3 regions of the Microbacterium sp. NPDC056569 genome follow, and region 1 is predicted to be linked to each of the others. Evidence: predicted binding sites of a transcription regulator. Region 1 holds the regulator's gene; each other region holds the start of a gene.

Evidence for each region. The regulator HrcA, encoded in region 1, represses chaperone genes, less so after heat shock. The targets are predictions, from matches to a motif close to TTNGCACTCGNNNNNNNCGAGTGCNAA.
Region 2: groES (co-chaperone GroES) is a predicted target of HrcA. The motif match lies at 4,593-4,619, and genes of this name have one in related genera.
Region 3: groL (chaperonin GroEL) is a predicted target of HrcA. The motif match lies at 5,373-5,399, and genes of this name have one in related genera.

Annotation. Positions count from the first base shown of each region.
Region 1 covers NZ_JBHTUV010000005.1:174,613-181,699, reverse strand. Annotated here, with positions in the region: gene ACFQ7C_RS08265 (16S rRNA (uracil(1498)-N(3))-methyltransferase) at 1-513, opposite strand, end outside; gene dnaJ (molecular chaperone DnaJ) at 517-1,629, opposite strand; gene hrcA (heat-inducible transcriptional repressor HrcA) at 1,681-2,721, opposite strand; gene hemW (radical SAM family heme chaperone HemW) at 2,850-4,067, opposite strand; gene ACFQ7C_RS08245 (DUF1990 family protein) at 4,075-4,725, opposite strand; gene lepA (translation elongation factor 4) at 4,753-6,603, opposite strand; gene ACFQ7C_RS08235 (pyridoxal phosphate-dependent aminotransferase) at 6,667-7,087, opposite strand, start outside.
Region 2 covers NZ_JBHTUV010000001.1:1,625-8,711, forward strand. Annotated here, with positions in the region: gene ACFQ7C_RS00010 (heavy-metal-associated domain-containing protein) at 138-347, shown strand; gene ACFQ7C_RS00015 (heavy metal translocating P-type ATPase) at 344-2,698, shown strand; gene ACFQ7C_RS00020 (metal-sensitive transcriptional regulator) at 2,710-3,039, shown strand; gene rarD (EamA family transporter RarD) at 3,043-3,957, opposite strand; gene groES (co-chaperone GroES) at 4,217-4,513, opposite strand; gene ACFQ7C_RS00035 (Hsp70 family protein) at 4,939-6,744, shown strand; gene ACFQ7C_RS00040 (LuxR C-terminal-related transcriptional regulator) at 6,744-7,087, shown strand, end outside.
Region 3 covers NZ_JBHTUV010000002.1:78,806-85,892, forward strand. Annotated here, with positions in the region: gene bcp (thioredoxin-dependent thiol peroxidase) at 1-146, shown strand, start outside; gene uraD (2-oxo-4-hydroxy-4-carboxy-5-ureidoimidazoline decarboxylase) at 177-674, shown strand; gene uraH (hydroxyisourate hydrolase) at 671-997, shown strand; gene pucL (factor-independent urate hydroxylase) at 999-1,898, shown strand; gene ACFQ7C_RS02760 (nitroreductase family protein) at 1,959-2,501, opposite strand; gene msrB (peptide-methionine (R)-S-oxide reductase MsrB) at 2,501-2,914, opposite strand; gene ACFQ7C_RS02770 (DUF2332 family protein) at 3,002-4,021, shown strand; gene ACFQ7C_RS02775 (DUF3263 domain-containing protein) at 4,031-4,279, shown strand; gene ACFQ7C_RS02780 (LytR C-terminal domain-containing protein) at 4,346-4,915, shown strand; gene ACFQ7C_RS02785 (cold-shock protein) at 5,046-5,246, shown strand; gene groL (chaperonin GroEL) at 5,437-7,056, shown strand.

The sequences.
Region 1 (7,087 bases):
CAGAATCAGGACGACGGATGCTGCCGCCCGGCGCGCGAGGGCGGCCGTCGTGGTCAGCTCCGCCACCTCCGGCACCCACGCGCGGTGGGCCTGCTTCGCGGCCTCGCGCACGATGGTCCCCCAGCGCGCGCGGCCCTTCGCCGCCTTCGCGGCGTCCCATCGCGAGACGCTGCGCGCGGCCTGCCACGGCACGATCTCGTCGACGCCGAGCTCGGTCGCCGCCTGGACGGCGAGCTCGTCGCGGTCGCCCTTGGCCAGCGCCTGCACCAGCACGATGCGCGGGCGCGGGGGCGCGGCATCCGTGCGTCCGTCGATGCGGATCACCACCTCGCGCGGCGCCACCGACTCGACCAGGCCGGTGAGCCACGCGCCACGGCCGTCGCCGACCGTGACCTCCTCGCCGACCCGGACGCGTCGCACCGTCGCCGCGTGGTGCGCCTCCGCGCCGGTGAGCGTCACGGCGTCGCCGGGAGCGGCGTCGACGGGCTGGTCGAGGAGGAAGTGCAGCGCCACGGGTCAGACGTTCCGGAAGCGGTCGCGGAGCTTGGCGAACAGGCCCTGGTGGAACTCGGCGAGCTTCGGGGAGGGCGCCTTGGTGCGCTTGGCGAACTCCTCGATGAGAGCGCGCTCCTTGTGGTCGAGCCGCGTGGGCGTGACGACGTGCACGCCGACCTTGAGGTCGCCGCGCTGCGTGCCGCGCAGCGGTGTGATGCCGCGGCCCTTGATGGTGAGGACGTCGCCCGCCTGCACGCCCGCCCGCACCTCCAGGTCGACGGGGCCGTCGAGGGACTGGATGGTCGTCGTGGTGCCCAGGATCGCGTCGGGCATCGAGACCTCGAGCGTCGCGAGCAGGTCATCGCCGTCGCGGCTGAACACCTCGTGCGGCTGAACCGTCACCTCGATGTAGAGATCGCCGTTGGGGCCGCCCGCGGGGCCGACCTCGCCGGAACCCGGCAGCTGCAGACGGAGTCCGGTCTCGACACCGGCGGGGATGTCGAGCGAGACCGTCCGACGTGCACGCACGCGGCCCTGACCCTGGCAGGTGGCGCACGGGTACGGGATCGTCGTGCCGTAGCCCTGGCAGACGTTGCACGGCTGCGTCGTGACGACGTTGCCGAGGAGGCTGCGCACCTGGCGCTGCACGTTGCCGGTGCCGTGGCAGATGTCGCATGTGACCGGGCTCGTCCCCGGCTGGCAGCAGGAGCCCTGGCAGGTCTCGCACACGACGGCGGTGTCGACCTCGATGTCGCGGTGCGTGCCGAACACGACGTCGGCGAGCTCGAGCGTGACGCGCACCAGCGCGTCCTGGCCGCGTTCACGGCGCGATCGCGGCCGGCCGCCGCGCGACCCGCCCGCCGCCCCGAAGAACGTCTCGAAGATGTCGTTGAAGCCGCCGAAGCCGCCCGCCCCGCCGAACGGGGAGTCGTTGCCGCCCATGTCGTAGCGCGCCCGCTGCTCGGGATCGCTCAGCACGTCGTAGGCGTGCGTCACGAGCTTGAACCGCTCGGAAGCCTCCTCCCCCGGGTTCACGTCCGGGTGCAGCTGTCGGGCCAGCCGCCGGTAGGCCTTCTTGATCTCGTCGGTGGTGGCCTCGCGTGAGACGCCGAGGACCTCGTAGTGGTCAGCCACTTTCGCCTTCCTGCCGCGGCGGTGCCGCGGAATCGTGTGTGCGCGTCCGCGTCAGCGGGAGTTCTCGTCCTGCTCGAGCATGCGCGTGAGATAGCGCGCGACGGCGCGGACCGTCGCGAGGTTCGTGGGGTAGTCCATGCGCGTCGGGCCCAGCACGCCGACGCGAGCGAGGGAGCCCGTCGCGTCGTAGTCGCTGGCGACGACGGATGCCTCGGCCAGGCCGAACGCCTCGTTCTCCCGGCCGATGCTCGCCGAGAGGCCGTGCTCGTCGGCGACCATCTCGCCCATCAGCCGGAGCAGGGTCACCTGCTCCTCGATCGCCTCGAGGAGCGGGTAGATGCTGCCGCGGAAGTCGGACTCGCGGCGGGCGAGGTTGGCGCTGCCGGCCATGACGAGCTTGTCCTGGCGGAACTCCTCGAGCTCCTCGGCGACGGCGCGCACGATCTCGTCGGTCGCGCGCTCGTGCGCCGGGGCCTGCGCATCGGGACCCTCGAGGCGCTCGGCGATGCGCTGCAGTCCCTCGCGCACCGGCCGGCCGACGAGCAGGGTGCCGAGGCCGGCGCGGATGTGCGCGAGGTCGGCGTCGTCGAAGTCCTCGCCGACGAAGGTGAGGCGCTGCGACACCCGGCCGGTGTCGGTCACGAGGATCACGAGCATGCGTCCTCCGCCGAGCTGCACCAGCTCGACGTGGGTGATCGTCGCACGGGCGAAGGAGGGATACTGCACGATCGCGACCTGGCCGGTCAGCTGGGTGAGCGCCCGCACCGTGCGCACCAGGACGTCGTCGAGGTCGCCCGAGCCGTTGAGGAACGACGCGATCGCGGAGCGCTGCGCCGCAGAAAGGGGCCGCAGCTCGGCGAGGTGGTCGACGAAGACGCGGTAGCCCTTGTCGGTGGGCACCCGGCCGGAAGAGGTGTGCGGTGCGACGATGAGCTCCTCGTCTTCGAGCAGCGCCATGTCGTTGCGGATGGTCGCCGCGGACACGCCGAAGGCGTGACGCTCGACGATCGCCTTGCTGCCGACCGGCTCGCGCGTGTCGACGTAGTCCTGGACGATCGCCCGCAGCACCTGCAGGCCTCGTTCGCTGACCATCCCGCCTCCTCACGCCGGATCTGGCACTCGCATGACTGGAGTGCCAATTCTATCCGATGCCCCTCGAAGGATCGTCGAGCGACGCTGCGCGACGTCCGACCCGTCCTCCACGTGGATGACGTCCCGGGTCAGTCGGTGAGAGCACGGACCACGGCGTCGGCGAGGAGGCGGCCCCGGCGGGTGAGCACGACCCGCCCCCGCAGCGCCGCCGGACCCTCGATGAGACCGTCCGCGATGAGCGCGGCGACCGAGTGACGGCCCTCGCCGAGGAGCGCCTCGACAGGCAGCCCGTCGCGGATGCGGGTGCGCAGCAGCACGGTCTCGAGGGTGCGGGCCGCAGCATCCGGGATCTCGCGTCCTGCTGCCGGAGACTCCCCCGCCGCGAGCCGCTGGGCGTAGGCCGCGGGGTGCTTGACGTTCCAGAACCGCACGCCCGCGACGTGGCTGTGCGCACCGGGGCCGAACCCCCACCAGTCCGCCCCGACCCAGTAGGCGAGGTTGTGCCGCGAGCGGTGACCGTCGCCGCGCGCCCAGTTCGACACCTCGTACCAGTCGAAGCCCGCACGCTCGAGGAGGTCGTCGACCAGCTCGTACATGTCGGCCTGGAGGTCGTCGTCGGGGGCTGCGACCTCGCCCCGGCGGATCTGGCGCGCGAGCTTGGTGCCGTCCTCGATGATGAGCGCGTACGCCGAGACGTGGTCGGGCTCGAGCGCGACCGCCGCCTCCACCGAGGAACGCCAGTCGCCGAGCGACTCGCCCGGTGCGCCGTAGATGAGATCCACGCTGACGTCGAGCCCGGCGCCGCGCGCAGCCGCGACGGCGGTGCGCACGTTGTCGGGGTCGTGCGTGCGGTCGAGCGCGGCGAGGACGTGCGGAACGGCGGACTGCATGCCGACCGAGAGGCGCGTGACGCCGGATGCCGCGAGCTCGGCCGCGACTGCAGGGGTGACGGTGTCGGGGTTGGCCTCGACCGTGATCTCGGCGCCGTCGGCGATGCCGAACGTATCGCGGACGCCGGCGAGCATACGGGCGAGGTCGCCCGGCGGGAGGAGGGTCGGTGTCCCTCCGCCGAAGAACACCGTCGATGCGGGGCGGTTCCCGCCAGCGCGGTCGAGGGCCCGCGCGGCGAGCGCGATCTCGCGGAGGAGCGTGTCGGCGTACTCGTCCTGGCGGGCGCCGCGCAGCTCGGACGATGTGTACGTGTTGAAGTCGCAGTACCCGCAGCGCACGCGGCAGAAGGGCACGTGCAGGTACACGCTGAACTCGGTCGCCGGATCGATGCGGGTACCCGGCGGCAGCGATCCGTCCGAGGGAACGGGCTCGCCGAGCGGAAGAGCAGAGCCCATCAGCGGCTCACGCGGGGGTCGTGTACAGCGGCGAGATCGCGCGCAGGTACCGGGTGAACAGCTCGCGGCGGCGCCGTTTCGTGAGCGCCGGAAGCATCCGGTACAGGAGAGCGTGCGGCGCGTCGAACGCGCGGACCGTGAACCAGACCTCGTCGTTCTCGTACCAGTCGAGCATGAACGACTCCTCGCCGCTGACGACCGAGTCGCTCACGGTCCCGAGCGCGAAGCCCACCCGACGGGGCTCTTCGACGGCGAAGATGACGCGCAGCTCGGCGTCCGCGCGGAGGCCCCTGACGCGGCCATCGACGCGGATCGTCGTGCCTGGGCCGACGAACGGGGTGCCGTCGGCGTCGAAGCGCTGCTCGGCCTCGGAGCGACTGGGCTTGACGGGGTTGCCCTCGGCGTCGAAGCTCACGCCGGAGTACATCGGCCCGGAGGCGGGTCGCACGTCGGTGACCTCGAGTCCGGCGCCCCGCTGCGCCGTCCACGACATCAGCGCCTCGCCCGCGGCCCGGAAGCGGGCTTCACCGCTGCCGATCCGCCACGACTGCTCCGCCGGGATGCTGCGCTCCGGCGGGTACTGCATCAGATCCGGCGCTTGGGTCGCGCCGACAGCCGCATAGTCGACGGTGTCGTCACGGAAGGTTCCTCGACGCATGGATTCCAGCCTACTTCGCGAGTCGCATCACTTCTTGGCAGGACCCTCGACGTCCCCTGAGAGCGCGGCGATGAACGCCTCCTGGGGGACCTCGACGCGACCGACCATCTTCATGCGCTTCTTGCCCTCCTTCTGCTTCTCGAGGAGCTTGCGCTTGCGGGAGATGTCGCCGCCGTAGCACTTCGCGAGGACGTCCTTGCGCATCGCTCGGATGTTCTCGCGAGCGATGATCCGGGCGCCGATGGCGGCCTGGATCGGCACCTCGAACTGCTGGCGCGGGATGAGCTTGCGCAGGCGCTCGGTCATCATCGTGCCGTAGGCGTAGGCCTTCTCACGGTGCACGATCGAACTGAAGGCGTCGACCTTGTCTCCCTGCAGCAGGATGTCGACCTTGACGAGGTCGGCGGTCTGCGAGCCGGCGGGCTCGTAGTCCAGGCTCGCGTAGCCCTGGGTCTTGGACTTCAGCTGGTCGAAGAAGTCGAAGACGATCTCGCCGAGGGGCATGTGGTAGCGCAGCTCGACCCGGTCCTCGCTGAGGTAGTCCATTCCCAGGAGCGAGCCGCGGCGGGACTGGCACAGCTCCATGACGGTTCCGACATAGTCCTTGGGCAGCAGGATGCCGACCTTGACCACCGGCTCGGAGACCTCTGCGACGCGGCCGTCGGGGTACTCGCTCGGGTTGGTGACGACGACCGTCTCGCCGGTGTCGGTGGTGACCTCGTACGTCACCGAGGGCGCCGTCGTGATGAGGTCGAGGTCGAACTCGCGGGAGAGCCGCTCGGTGATGATCTCGAGGTGCAGCAGGCCCAGGAAGCCGCAGCGGAAGCCGAAGCCGAGCGCCACCGACGTCTCGGGCTCGTACTGGAGCGACGCGTCCGACAGCTTGAGCTTGTCGAGCGCCTCGCGGAGGTCGGCGTAGTCGCTGCCGTCGATCGGGTAGATGCCCGAGAAGACCATCGGCTTCGGGTCCGTGTAGCCGGCCAGCGCCTCGCCCGCGGGCTTGCGCTGATTCGTGATGGTGTCGCCGACCTTGGACTGGCGCACGTCCTTCACGCCGGTGATCAGGTAACCGACCTCTCCGACTCCGAGACCCTTCGTGGGCACGGGCTCCGGGCTCGACACGCCGATCTCGAGGAGATCGTGCGTCGCCTTCGTCGACATCATCTGGATGCGCTCGCGCGGCTCCAGCTTGCCGTCGACCATGCGGACGTACGTCACGACGCCGCGGTACGAGTCGTAGACAGAGTCGAAGATCATCGCCCGGGCCGGGGCATCCGCGTTCCCCTTCGGGGCGGGGATCTGCTCGACGATGCGGTCGAGGAGCGTCTCGACGCCCATGCCGGTCTTGCCGCTCACGCGCAGGACGTCGTCCGGTGAGCCGCCGATGAGCCCGGCGAGCTCCGCGGCGTACTTCTCGGGGTCGGCGGCGGGCAGATCGATCTTGTTGAGCACCGGGATGATGTGCAGGTCGTTCTCGAGCGCGAGGTAGAGGTTGGCGAGCGTCTGGGCCTCGATCCCCTGAGCCGCGTCGACGAGCAGGATCGCCCCCTCGCAGGCCGCCAGCGAGCGCGAGACCTCGTACGTGAAGTCGACGTGGCCGGGCGTGTCAATCATGTTCAGCGCGAAGGTCTGGTCGGCGGTGGCCCACGGCATGCGCACCGCCTGCGACTTGATCGTGATCCCGCGCTCGCGCTCGATGTCCATGCGGTCGAGGTACTGCGCGCGCATGTCGCGGTCGGAGACGACGCCGGTGATCTGCAGCATGCGGTCGGCCAGCGTCGACTTGCCGTGGTCGATGTGGGCGATGATGCAGAAGTTGCGGATCAGCTCGGGCGGCGTGGCAGAGGGCTCGAGGGGCTTCAGGGCGCGCGGTGACATGTCCAGACGATTGTACGGGTGCGCGCCCGGCGGCACCGCCCCGGGGGAAGACGGGCCTCGCGCTCAGGCGGGCGCGGGGATCCGCCCGAGGCCCTCGAGCAGCTCGGCGCGATCGCTCGCCACGCACACGCGGATCCATCCCTCGCCCGAGGCGCCGAACGCGCTGCCGGGGGCGACAGCCACTCCCTGCTCGTCGAGGAACCGCTCGCACCACGACACGACATCGCCGCCGGACACGTGCGAGACGTCGATCCAGAGGTAGAACGCGCCGGTCGGATCGAGGTAGCGCAAGCCCCGCGCGTCGAGGAGTGACGTCGCGGCGGCGAGGTTGTCGCGATAGTGCGCCGCGCTGTGCGCGACCGCCGTCTGGTCGCCGGTCAGCGCTTCGACGGCGGCGCGCTGCGAAGGCTCGTCGACGCAGCTCACCACCGACTCCTGCACTCGGAGCATCGTCGGGCGCCATCCCACGGGCGTGACGAGCCAT
Region 2 (7,087 bases), on a different contig from region 1:
AACTCGTCGTCGGCCGGCCGAGCGGGGCCGGGGCGCCCGCCGCATCCGGTGCCGGCGTGCCATACCCCTCGCGGGTATACACTGGTGTGGCAGGTACCCCTGAGGGGTATCCTTCCCCGATCCATAGAGGAGAAGTCATGGCTGAGGCCGAGTACACGGTGACTGGAATGAGCTGCGGGCACTGCGAGGCGTCCGTGCGCGGTGAGGTCTCGAAGCTCGAGGGCGTCCAGGATGTCCAGGTGAGCGCCGCCGCCGGCACGCTCAAGATCGTCTCCACCGCCGACATCGCCGACGACGCCGTGATCGCGGCCGTCGACGAGGCCGGCTACAGCGCGGTCCGCGCATGAGCGAGGCCTCGGTCCCCGCCGCCCGGTTCGAACTCGAGATCGGCGGGATGACGTGCGCGTCGTGCGCCGCGCGGATCGAGAAGCGGTTGAACCGGATGGACGGGGTCGAGGCATCCGTCAACTACGCCACCGAGAAGGCGTGGGTCAGCGCTCCGGCGGGGCTCGACCCGCAGGCGCTCATCGACGAGGTCGAGAAGACCGGGTACACCGCCGCGCTGCCGGCGCCGCCTGCCGGCGAACCCGCTGACGGCGGCGACCGCGACGCCGACCCCGAGCTCACCGGCCTGCGGCACCGGCTCATCGGGTCGATCGTGCTGTCGACACCGGTGATCCTCATGGCGATGATCCCGGCGCTGCAGTTCACCTCCTGGCAGTGGGCGTCGCTGGCGCTCGCGGCGCCCGTGGTGGTGTGGGGCGCGTGGCCCTTCCACCGCGCCGCCTGGATCAACCTGCGCCACGGCGCGGCCACCATGGACACCCTGATCTCGCTGGGCGTCTCGGCGGCGTTCCTGTGGTCGCTGTACGCACTGTTCTTCGGGCACGCCGGCATGCCCGGCATGACGCACACGTTCGAGTGGTCGGTCACGCCGAGCGACGGTGCGGGCGACATCTACCTCGAGGTCGCCGCCGGCGTCACCACGTTCGTGCTGGCCGGCCGGTACTTCGAGCAGCGGGCCAGGCGCCGGGCGGGCGCAGCCCTGCGCGCGCTGCTCGAGCTCGGCGCGAAGGACGTCGCCGTGCTGCGCCCGTCCGGCACGGAGGCGGGGCCGGTCGCGCTGGGAATGCCCGGGCTGGGTTCCCCCGTCGCCCCCGCGCTCGTCGAGGTGCGCGTGCCCGTCGCCGACCTCCGGGTCGGCGAGGAGTTCGTCGTGCGTCCCGGCGAGAAGATCGCGACCGACGGCGTGGTGACCTCGGGCACCTCGGCCGTCGACGCCTCGATGGTGACCGGCGAGTCTGTGCCGGTCGAGGTCGCGCCCGGTGACGCCGTCGTCGGCGCCACGGTCAACGCGGGTGGTCGGCTCGTCGTGCGCGCGAGTCGCGTCGGCGAAGACACGCAGCTCGCACAGATGGCCCGGCTCGTCGAAGACGCGCAGTCGGGCAAGGCCGAGGTGCAGCGCCTGGCCGACCGGATCTCGGGCATCTTCGTGCCCATCGTGCTGCTGATCTCACTCGGCACGCTGGCCGTCTGGCTGCTCACCGGCGCGCCCGCATCCATGGCCTTCACAGCCGCGGTGGCCGTGCTCATCATCGCGTGCCCGTGCGCGCTCGGCCTCGCCACCCCGACCGCGCTGCTGGTCGGCACGGGCCGCGGCGCGCAGCTCGGCATCCTCATCAAGGGTCCCGAGGTGCTCGAATCGACCCGCAGCGTCGACACCGTCGTGCTCGACAAGACCGGCACGGTGACGAGCGGGCGCATGTCGCTCGTCGACGTGGTGGTCGCGGGCTCGCTCGATCCCCACACCAACGAGGCCTCGGCGGCCCGTGCCGAGCTCCTCCGTATCGCGGGAGCGCTCGAGCACGCCTCCGAACACCCCATCGCCCAGGCGATCGCCCGTGCCGCGGCGGCGGAGACCGGCGCGTTCCCCGCCGTGGAGTCGTTCCAGAGCCTGCCGGGCAGGGGCGTCTCGGGAGTCGTGGAGGGCCACGCCGTGATCGTCGGGCGCGCGGCGCTGCTCTCGGACTGGGCGCTCGGCCTCCCCGCGGAGCTGGCGGAGGCGAAGGCAGGCGCCGAGGCGCTCGGCCGCACCGCCGTGCTCGTCGCGTGGGACGGCGCCGTGCGCGGGCTGCTCGTCGTGGCCGACCAGGTCAAGCCGACGAGCGCAGAGGCCGTGACCCAGCTCAAGGCGCTCGGCCTCACCCCGGTGCTCCTGACCGGCGACAACGCGGCGGCGGCGCACGCCATCGCCGCGGAGGTCGGCATCGAGACCGTGATCGCCGAGGTGCTGCCGCACGACAAGGTCGCCGTCGTCGCCGGGCTCCAGGCCGAGGGCCGCGTCGTCGCGATGGTCGGCGACGGGGTGAACGACGCCGCCGCCCTCGCGCAGGCCGATCTGGGCCTCGCGATGGGGACCGGGACGGATGCCGCCATCGAGGCGTCCGACATCACCCTGGTCCGCGGCGACCTGCGGAGCGCCTCCGACGCCATCCGCCTGTCGCGCGCGACGCTGGGCACGATCAAGGTGAACCTCTTCTGGGCGTTCGCGTACAACGTCGCGGCGATCCCGCTGGCGGCCCTGGGCCTCTTGAACCCTATGATCGCCGGAGCGGCGATGGCGTTCTCGAGCGTCTTCGTGGTGGGCAACAGCCTGCGTCTGCGGCGGTTCCGCAGCCACTCGACCACTCACCGTTGAAGGAGTCCGATATGACCGACACCGCTCTCGGGCACTCCCACTCTCCCGCCGGCGAGCACTCCCATCACGGCTACATCACCGACAAGGACAAGTACCTCAACCGCCTCAAGCGCATCGAGGGTCAGGCCCGCGGCATCCACAAGATGGTCGAGGATGAGAAGTACTGCATCGACATCCTCACGCAGATCAGCGCCCTGACCTCCGCCCTCGAGGCCGTCGCCGTGGGCCTGCTGGACGACCATCTGCGCCATTGCGTGGTGGATGCTGCGCGCCTGGGCGGCGCGGAAGCCGACGCCAAGATCACCGAGGCCACGCAGGCCATCGCCCGCCTCGTGCGCTGATCGCTACGCCGCGACGCGCGTGCGGCGGGCGTGGAGCACCGAGTCGACGGTGAGCACCACGAGCGCGACCCACACGAGGCCGAAGCCGATCCACCGCTCGAGGGGCATCGGCTCGCCGAGGACGAGCCAGCCGACGAGGAACTGCAGGATCGGCGCCACGAACTGCAGCAGGCCGATCGTGGTGAGCGACACGCGGCGCGCGCCCGCGGCGAACAGCAGCAGCGGCACAGCGGTGATGACGCCCGTGAGGCTCAGCAGGAGGGTGTGCTCCCACCCCTCCGTCCCCATCGAGAGGCCCTCGGTCGCCCCGACGATCACGAGCACCACGACGGCGATCGGGGTCAGCCACAGCGTCTCGAGCGTGAGACCGCTCACGGCGTCGACCGACGGACCGACCTTCTTCTTGACGAGGCCGTAGACGCCGAAGGATGCTGCGAGAGTGAGTGCGATCCACGGGAAGGCGCGGTACCCCACCACGATCACGAGCACCGCCGTGGCGGCGATGCCGATGGCGACCCACTGCGTCGGGCGCAGCCGCTCGCGGAGCACAAGAACCGCGAGCAGTACCGTCGCGATCGGATTGATGAAGTAGCCGAGGCTGGTCTCGATGACGTGGCCGTTCAGCGCGCCGTAGATGAAGACCTGCCAGTTGACGTAGATCAGCAGCCCTGCGATCACGGTGAGGCCGAGCACCCTCGGCTGCCGGAAGATCGCGGTGAGCCGCGGCCACGTGCGGGTCACGGTGAGGAGCAGCGCGCAGAAGACGAGCGACAGCAGGATGCGCCACGCCACGATCTCCCACGGACCGGTCGGCGCGAGGAGCAGGAAGTACAGCGGCAGGAAGCCCCACAGCAGGTACGCCGAGAACGTGAAGATCCCGCCGAGCCGGCGCTCCCGGGCGGCGGCGGCATCGGACACGACCCGTCGGGTGCCGGTCGTGACGCCGAGGTCCAGCGCCGTCGAGTCGTCGAGTCCGTCCGCAGCGGTGGGTTCCGACGGGGAGGACTGCGGGTGGCTCACCGAGTCAGCCTACGCCCGCCCGCCGCGGCGCCGGCCCGCTGCTCCGGGCTCGCAGCATCCGTCGTCTGCCGTCCTCGGCCGGAATCCTGCCACTGCACACGACGAGAGGGTCGGATGCCGAAGCATCCGACCCTCTCGTGCGCGCAGTGCGCGGGACTCAGCGAACGACGACCGCGAGGACGTCGCGAGCGGACAGGACGAGGAACTCGTCGCCGCCGAACTTGACCTCGGTCCCGCCGTACTTGCTGTAGATCACGCGGTCGCCGACGGCGACGTCGAGCGGGATGCGGTTGCCGTTGTCGTCGATACGACCCGGGCCCACCGCCACGACCTCGCCCTCCTGGGGCTTCTCCTTGGCGGTGTCGGGGATGACCAGACCGCTGGACGTGGTCTGCTCGGCCTCGACCTGCTTGATGACGATGCGGTCCTCGAGCGGCTTGATGGAAACCGACACGGTCTACCTCTTCTTTCTTGGGACGAAGACTCGTTAGCACTCTGACATTGAGAGTGCTTACGTCAGTCTAGGCAACCGGCTGGCACTCATGCAACGTGAGTGCCAGCACTGCGTCACACGGATGCTGCGACCCGCCCGCCGCCGAACCGGACACCGATCCGCAACCGGACATTGGGCGTCCGTTCATGTATCACGCGACCCCTGAGTCCCTCACAGAATTCATGACTTCGTTTTACGCGCACTCCCTCGCGCCCGACCGCTCATGGTGATAGAACTACGGACGGGGGAAGACGTCCTGATCTCGGGGAATCGGACAGATGGCATTGAGCACATACGTGCTCGCCGTGGATATCGGTACAAGCAGAACAGCCGCATCTACAGCGACCACGGATTCTGACGGAAATACAGCGACAGCTCGGTTCGCGTTGGGGAGGCAAGCGGACAGCGTTCCGACGGCCGCCTTCGTCGCGGACGACGAACTGCTTTTCGGCGAGGCGGCCGAGCGGCGCGGCCTCGCCCAGCCGGAGCGGCTGGTGCGCGAGTTCAAACGACGCATCGGCGACGACGTGCCGGTCGTGGCGGCCGGCCGGCGGTACGCGCCGGAGGATCTGTTCGCCCGCATGGTCGCGTGGGTGGTGGATGCCGTCGCCGAGCGCGAAGGCTCCCACCCTGAGGCGATCATCGCCACCGTTCCGGTGGCATGGGGGGATTACCGCCGTTCCCTGATCTCGGCGGCGGTGGCACGCGAGATCTCGTGCCCGGTCGAGCTGGTGAGCGAGCCGGTCGCCGCGGCGTGGCACTACGAGTCGACGTCGCCGCTGACTCCGGGCAGTGTCCTCGCGGTGTACGACCTGGGCGGCGGCACCTTCGATGTCGCGCTTGTCGGCCGGGATGTCGACGACGAGCTGAGGATCATCGGCACCCCCACCGGAATCGGCGACTTCGGCGGCGCGGACTTCGACGATCTGGTGCTGCGCACGACCATCTCTGCCGCGGGGCTGTCGGCCGAGGATCTGGCCGCAGACCCGAGCCTGCGCGTGGGGCTCGCGGCCCTGCGTCGTGAGTGCGTCGACGCGAAAGAAGCTCTGTCGTTCGACTCCGAGGCCGTGATACCGGTGCTGCTCGCCGGCGCGTCGAACTCGGTGCGGATCACGCGGTCGGAGTTCGAGAGTCTGATCGACGAGGGCCTCGAGCGCACGATCGACGTGCTGCAGGACACGCTGGAGGCCAATCACATCGGCGGCAGGCTCGACGCGATCCTGCTGACGGGCGGATCGTCGCGCATTCCGCGGGTCGCGCAGCTCCTCTCCGAGCGCTTCGACACGCGCATCGCCGTCGACGCCGACCCCAAGGCGGTCGTCGCCCTCGGCGCGAGCCGCGTGCTCGCCACTCGTCTCACGCCCGGCGGCTCCCTCGCCGGAGCCGGCGAAGGAACCGGCACGATCGGCGCGGTGGTCCTCGCCGATGCCGCGCCCGCGGAGCCCTTCGCCGATGACGCCGCCGCGGGCGCGGCCAAGCCGCGCCGCTGGTTCCACCGCCTTCCCGCGACGGCCGCCGTCGCCGGCGGCACGATCCTGCTGGCCGGCGGGATCGTGCTGCTCAGCTCGACGACGCTGGGTGTCAGCTCGCTCCCGCTCGATCTCACGCCGGCGTTCGCCGACCTCACCCGCGACGACGACCCGGACACGGCGGACCCGTCGGACGCGACGGCCGCGGCGCCGGTGGGTGCTGCTCCGGACAGCAGCGCGACCACTCCGCAGCCCCCGGGTGTGAATCCGAGAAGGGATGCTGCGAAGCTGTCGTCACCGACCCCCAAGGCCTCGACCGACTCGACGGCGGCACCCAAGCCCGGCGCGCGCCCCACCACAGGATCCTCGTCGACGCCGTCGCAGTCGTCGAGCAACCCGTCGAGCGGCAGCGGCGGCCAGACCGCGAGCGGGACGGCTTCGGATCCGGCGGACGAGACGCCGACGACGACAGGTCCCGGCCCGGACCCGACCACCGATCCGCAGCCGGAGCCCACGACCGATCCGCAGCCGGAGCCGACCACCGATCCCCAGCCGGAGCCCCAGCCGGAACCCGAGCCCGAACCGCAGCCCGAGCCCGAGCCAGAGCCTGAGCCGCAGCCCGAGCCCGAGCCGGAGCCCCAGCCGGAGCCCGAGCCCCAGCCGGAGCCCGCACCCGAGCCCGCACCGTCGCCGAGCGACACGTCGGTCCCTGAGGTGCCCTGATGTCGTCGATTCCCACGCTGATCGAAGCGGATACGTGGGCCGCGTCGGCCGAGGCCGATCTTGACGCGTTCCGGTTCCCCGGTGAAGCCGCCCGCGCCGTCGTCTCGGGCAGCGCGGGGTCGGGCAAGTCCACGTTGCTGAGGCGCCTGACACGGCTGCTCGCGGCAGAGGGCACCGAGATCGTCGCTCTGCGCGAGTCCACCCGCATCTCCGCCGTCCCCGCGGATGAGGTGCTCATCGTCGACGATGCCCAGACTCTGTCGGCCGACCGCCTGCGCGAACTGGCCGCGCGCGCGGAAGACCCCGACGCGGGACTCGTCGTCGCCGTCCGCAGCTGGCCCGT
Region 3 (7,087 bases), on a different contig from region 1:
GCGCCAAGGTCGTGAACGGCGAGGAGCGCGTCGGTCTCATCCGCTCGACCTTCGTGCTGGAGGCCGACGGCACCGTGCAGTCCGCCGAGTACCGGGTCGACCCGCGCGGCCACGTGGACCGCCTCCGCGCCCAGCTCGCCGCCTGAGTCCGCCGGCACCGCAGACACGCTGCAGCGATGAAGCTGGACGCGTTCAACCGCCTCGACGCCGAAGCCGCACGGGCGGCCGTGCGTCCCTGCGTCGACATCGATCGGTGGGTGGACGCCGTCGTCGCGGGGCGTCCGTACACGACGTCGGAGGAGCTCCTCGAGACGGCGCGCACGAGCGCCGCGCCGTGGACGCCGGCCGAGATCGACGGCGCACTCGCCCATCATCCCCGCATCGGCGAGCGAGCGGGCGGAGGCGGTGCCGAAGCATCCCTCTCCCGCTCCGAGCAGGCGGGGATCGGGATCCCGTCCGCCGACGTCGCGGCCGCGCTGGCCGCCGGCAACCGCGCCTACGAGGAGAAGTTCTCGCGGGTCTTCCTCATCCGGGCGGCCGGGCGCACCGCCGACGAGATCCTCGATGCGCTGGGTGAGCGACTGGCCCACACTGAGGAGGAGGAGATCCCTGTCGTGGCGGAGCAGCTGCGGCAGATCGCCGTCCTCCGACTGGAAGGGATCATCGACTCATGAGCCAGATCACGACGCACGTGCTGGATGCTGCGCTCGGAAGCCCTGCGCGTGGCATCGGCGTGGTGCTCACCGCGGCCGACGGCGCCGAGATCGCGTCCGGTGTCACCGACGAGGCAGGCCGGATCTCCGATCTGGGCCCGGATCGACTCGAGGCCGGGACGTACGGGCTCACGTTCGCGACGGGGGAGTACTTCGCCGAGACAGGGCGCGCCACGTTCTACCCCGTCGTGTCGATCGACTTCGCGGTCGCCGACCCCGACCAGCACTACCACGTGCCCCTGCTGCTCAGCCCGTACGCGTACTCCACCTACCGGGGGAATTGACATGGCCGAGCCCGCGATCGTCCTCGGCGCGAACCAGTACGGCAAGGCCGAGGTCCGCCTCGTCCGGGTCGACCGCGACGGACCGCGCCACTCGATCACCGACCTCGACGTGACCTCGCAGCTGCGCGGTGACTTCACGGCGGCCCACATCCAGGGCGACAACGCGCGCATCGTCGCCACCGACACGCAGAAGAACACCGTGTTCGCCTTCGCCCGCGACGGTGTCGGCGCGCCCGAGGAGTTCCTGCTGCGATTGGGGCGCCACTTCACCGGGGAGTTCGACGGGGTCACCGGCGGGCGCTGGGAAGCGGAGCAGTACACCTGGAGCCGCATCCCCGTCGACGGCGAAGGGCATGACCACTCCTTCGTGCGGGGCGGCACCGAGATCCGCACGGTCGTCGTCGTGTTCGCCGGAGCCGAGGCGACGGTCATCTCGGGGCTGCGCGACCTCGCGGTGCTGAAGTCCACCGGGTCGGAGTTCCACGGGTTCGTGCGCGACCGGTACACGACACTCGCCGAGACCGACGACCGCATCCTGGCGACCTCGGTGACGGCGCGATGGCGGTACAGCAGCCTCGACCTGGACTTCGACGAGGCGTTCGCCGAGGTGCGTCGGCTGCTGCTCGAGGGGTTCGCCGAGACCCACTCGCTCGCCCTGCAGCAGACCCTGTACGAGATGGGCCGGCGGGTGCTCGAGGCGCGCGCCGAGATCGAAGAGATCCGGTTCTCGATGCCGAACCTGCACCACTTCGCCGTCGATCTGACGCCCTTCGGCCTCGACAACCCGAACGAGGTCTTCTACGCCGCCGACCGCCCCTACGGTCTGATCGAGGCGACCGTGCTCCGCGAGGGCGTCACCGCTGACCACCCGGCGTGGAACGGGATCGCCGGCTTCTGCTGACCCGGCGCCGGCCCGATCCCACGCCGGCATTCCTGCGCGGGGCGGGATCCGGCATCCGTGTCAGCCCTGCGGCATGCGGCTGACGAAGCGGGTGGCGTCGACGCCCTTGCGACGGGTCGGACGCGACCGCTTCGGCTTGCCGCCGACATAGAGCCAGCCGAGCAGCTCCTCGTTCTTCTTGAGACCGTGGGCCTTCGCGACGGCCTTGGACCGCGTGTAGTCGCCGGTGCGCCAGAAGACGCCCCACCCTGCCTCGTCGAGCACCAGGCTCAGCAGGTGCGCGACGCCGGAGGCGACGGCCTCCTGCTCCCACCGCGGCACCTTGTGCGTCTTGCCGTAGCTCGCCACGACCGCGATGAGCAGAGGCGCGCGCATCGGCTTCGACGACGAGCCCTTGTCGCCCTCGGCCTTGTTGATCGCCCTGCCCAGCCGCTGCCGGTCGGCGCCGCGCAGCTCGATGAGCCGCCACGGGTGCAGCGACTTGTGGTCGGCGACGCGGCCGGCGGCGGCGACGAAGTCGAGGAGCTCTTCATGGGTCGGCGCATCATCGGTGACCTTCGACCAGGACCGCCGTGCGAGCGCGGCGTCGAGCGCGCCCGACATCACGCCCCCGACTCGTCGCCGGGCGTGAACTGCAGCGAGATCGAGTTCATGCAGTAGCGGTCGCCGGTCGGCGTGCCGAATCCGTCGGGGAACACGTGGCCCAGGTGCGAGCCGCAGTTCGCGCATCGGACCTCGGTGCGCACCATGCCGTGGCTGTTGTCCTCGATGAGCTCGACCGCCTCGGGACGGATCGACTCGTAGAAGCTCGGCCACCCGCAGTGCGAGTCGAACTTCGTGCCGCTGCGGAACAGCTCGGCGCCGCACGCCGCGCACGTGTAGAGGCCGGCGCGGCTCTCGTCGAGCAGCTCCCCGGTCCAGGGGCGCTCGGTGCCCGCCTGGCGCAGGACGGCGTACTGGTCGGGCGTCAGGTCTTCGCGCCACTGGGCGTCGCTCTTGTCTACGGCGTACGTCATGGTTCCTCCTCGGCCGCGAACGACGGCCACCCTCCATTCAACCCCAGCCGCCCGTGCGGTGGGGCGGGGTGGGGGAGGATGAGGGGCGTGGACCAGACCGAGGGCGACGAGGCGGCCGCGGTCGTCGAGCGGTACGCCCGCTTCGCGCGGGACGAGGCGCCGGGGCGATCCACGCTGTACGCCGAGTGGGCGCACGGCGTCGCCGCCGATCCGGGGGTGGCCGGGATCCTCGCGCGCATCCCCGCGACGCGCCGGCAGCCGCCTCTGGTCTTCGCGGTGACCCGCATGCTCGGCGCGCCCGAGGACGCGTTCCCGGCGTGGGCCGCGTGGCTGCGCCGGCATGCCGACGAGGTCGTGGCCGAGGCATCCGTCCGCCGTCTGCAGACCAACGAGCCGCAGCGGTGCGCCGCCCTTCTCCCGGCCCTCGCGACGGTCGAGGGGCCGATCGCGCTGCTCGAGCTCGGGGCGAGCGGCGGGCTGTGCCTGTACCCCGACCGCTACTCGTACCGCTACCGGCGCAGCGGCGACGTGGTGGAGCTCGACCCCCACGAGGGCCTGTCGACGGTGGTGCTGGAGTGCGACGTGACCGGCGAGCCGCCGCTGCGCCTGCCGCAGGTCGCGTGGCGCGCGGGGATCGACCTCGAGCCGCTCGACGCCGCCGACGACGGCGACCGTCGCTTCCTCACGAGCCTGGTCTGGCCGGGGGAGAGCGGCCGCGCCGACCGGATCGCCGCCGCCCTCGACATCGCCGCCGCCGATCCGCCGCGTCTCATCGCGGGCGACGCGTCCGATCCGGAGGTGCTGCGCGCTGCAGCCGCGCTCGCGCCCGGCGACGCGACCCTCGTCGTCACGACGCCGGGGGTGCTGCCGCACATCCCGCGCGCGGGCCGCGAACGCCTGCTCGACGCCCTGCGCGCCCTCGACGCGACGTGGATCACCATCGACCCGCCGGCCCTCCACGACCGGTGGCGTCCTCCCGTCGACGCCGGCTCGTGGCACGGCTTCGTGCTCGGGCGCGACGGTGAGGCGCTCGCCGCGGTGGATCCGCTGGGCTCGTTCGTGAACTGGCGCGCGTGGCGCGCGGGAGGAACGGATGCCGCGGGCTAGCGTGGACGCGTGCCCCTGACCGACCGCGACCGCGCCATCCTCGACTTCGAGGCCGAGTGGCGCCGGCACGCGGGTGCCAAGGAGGAGGCGATTCGCTCCGACCTGGCACTGTCGCCGGCACGGTACTACCAGCTGCTCGGTCGCCTCATCGACACGACCGAGGCGCAGCAGCACGACCCCATGCTCGTGAAGCGGCTCCGCCGCCTCCGTGACGCGCGTCTGCAGGAGCGCGCCGGGCGCGCCGCCGACGCCCGCTGACCCGTCTCCGCGCCACGCGGGCCGGCGCGGACGGGACGCCCGGGGTGGGACGGGTAACATCGACGGGTGCCGACCACCACCTACCCCCGGGATCGCTTCGACGATGTCCCGGAGACGGACCGCGTCGGCGCCCACCGGGCCGAGAACCCCCGCATGCGCGGGTGGGTCGTGCTGCTGTGGGCGGCGCTGGCCACCGTCGTGCTCATCGTCGTCGGCATCTTCGGCACGCTGCTCGCGTCCGGGCGCATCGAACTGGTCCCCACACCGACGCCCACGGTCGAGCCGGTCCAGGAGGTGACGCCCGTCGTCGACGTGAACTACGACGTGATGATCCTCAACGCGACGCCCGAGCAGGGCCTCGCCACGCAGATGAAGGACGTCGTCGTCGCGGCCGGCTGGGCGGACGACAAGGTCACCGCCGGCGAGGCGGGTTCGCAGGACTTCCCGACGACCACCGTCTTCTACGTCGATCTCGCCGACGAAGCCGCGGCCGCGGGTCTCGCGGGCGTCATCGGCGGTGCGGAGATCGAGCAGAGCGAGGCCTACCCCGCGACCACGGAGGGCGTGCCCCAGCTCACGGTCGTGATCGGCCTCGACCGCACGGCCGCGGGGCAGTCGCCGGCTCCTACGCCCTGACCCGGCGATCGCGTGTTTCGCGCGGGTAAACACTTGTGTGCCTGCGTGTCAACAAGTGACGAAACGCACGGATGCCGCGATTTCGCCTGCATACGATGAAGCCCTGCACCGCCGGCAACAGGAGATACGCATGACCCAGGGCACCGTCAAATGGTTCAACGCCGAGAAGGGATTCGGCTTCATCACCGTCGCCGACGGCCAGGACGTCTTCGTCCACTACTCGAACATCGACATGTCGGGCTTCCGCGTGCTGGAGGAGGGGCAGACCGTGGAGTTCACGGTCGGCTCCGGCCAGAAGGGGCCGCAGGCCGAGTCCGTGCGCGTCGTCTGAAGCGCCGGCTCAGCGGCCGCCGCTGATCCGACACCGGAGACGGGATGCCGAAAGGCATCCCGTCTCTTCGTGTTTCAGCATCCGTCATCGCGGCTTGCACTCGATGGGGTCGAGTGCCAGAATGATTTAGCACTCGCGTTTGTTGAGTGCTAATACCCCACAGCCAACGTTCCGGAGGGACGACACACACATGGCAAAGATCATCGCTTTCGACGAGGAGGCCCGTCGCGGCCTCGAGCGCGGCCTGAACACCCTCGCCGACGCCGTCAAGGTGACGCTCGGCCCGCGCGGTCGCAACGTCGTGCTCGAGAAGAAGTGGGGCGCCCCCACGATCACGAACGACGGTGTCTCGATCGCCAAGGAGATCGAGCTGGACGACCCGTACGAGAAGATCGGCGCGGAGCTCGTCAAGGAGGTCGCCAAGAAGACCGACGATGTCGCCGGTGACGGCACCACCACCGCGACCGTCCTCGCCCAGGCGCTCGTGCGCGAGGGCCTGCGCAACGTCGCGGCCGGCGCCGACCCCATCTCGCTCAAGAAGGGCATCGAGAAGGCCGTCGCGGCGATCACCGCCGAGCTGCTCGAGTCGGCCAAGGAGGTCGAGTCCAAGGACCAGATCGCCGCGACCGCGTCGATCTCGGCCGCAGACGCCGAGATCGGCCAGCTCATCGCCGAGGCCATCGACAAGGTGGGCAAGGAGGGCGTCGTCACCGTCGAGGAGTCGCAGACGTTCGGCACCGAGCTCGAGCTCACCGAGGGCATGCGCTTCGACAAGGGTTACATCAACCCTTACTTCGTCACGGACCCGGAGCGCCAGGAGGCCGTCTTCGAGGACCCGTACATCCTCATCGCGAACCAGAAGATCTCGAACATCAAGGACCTTCTGCCCGTCGTCGACAAGGTGATCCAGGACGGCAAGGAGCTCGTCATCATCGCCGAGGACGTCGAGGGTGAGGCGCTGGCCACGCTGGTGCTCAACAAGATCCGCGGCATCTTCAAGTCGGTCGCCGTCAAGGCCCCCGGCTTCGGCGACCGTCGCAAGGCGCAGCTGCAGGACATCGCGATCCTCACCGGCGGCCAGGTCATCACCGAGGAGGTCGGTCTCAAGCTCGAGAACGCCACCCTCGACCTGCTCGGCCGTGCGCGCAAGGTCATCGTCACCAAGGACGAGACCACGATCGTCGAGGGTGCCGGTGAGGCGGACCAGATCGAGGGTCGCGTGACCCAGATCCGCCGCGAGATCGACAACACCGACAGCGACTACGACCGCGAGAAGCTGCAGGAGCGCCTCGCCAAGCTCGCCGGCGGCGTCGCCGTCATCAAGGCGGGCGCGGCCACCGAGGTCGAGCTCAAGGAGCGCAAGCACCGCATCGAGGACGCCGTCCGCAACGCGAAGGCGGCCGTCGAGGAGGGCATCGTCGCCGGTGGTGGCGTCGCGCTCATCCAGTCGGGTCGCAAGGCTCTCGACTCGCTCGAGCTCTCGGGTGACGAGGCGACCGGTGCCAACATCGTGCGCGTCGCGATCGAGGCTCCGCTGAAGCAGATCGCCCTCAACGCCGGTCTCGAGCCGGGCGTCGTGGCGAACAAGGTCTCGGAGCTCCCGCTGGGCCACGGCCTCAACGCCGCCACGGGCGAGTACGGCGACCTGTTCCAGCAGGGCATCATCGACCCCGCCAAGGTGACCCGCTCGGCGCTGCAGAACGCCGCGTCGATCGCCGGCCTGTTCCTCACGACCGAGGCCGTCGTCGCCGACAAGCCCGAGAAGGCCGCCGCTCCTGTCGGCGACCCGACCGGTGGCATGGACTTCTGATCCAGGACTCCACGACCGCGTAACGCGTTCA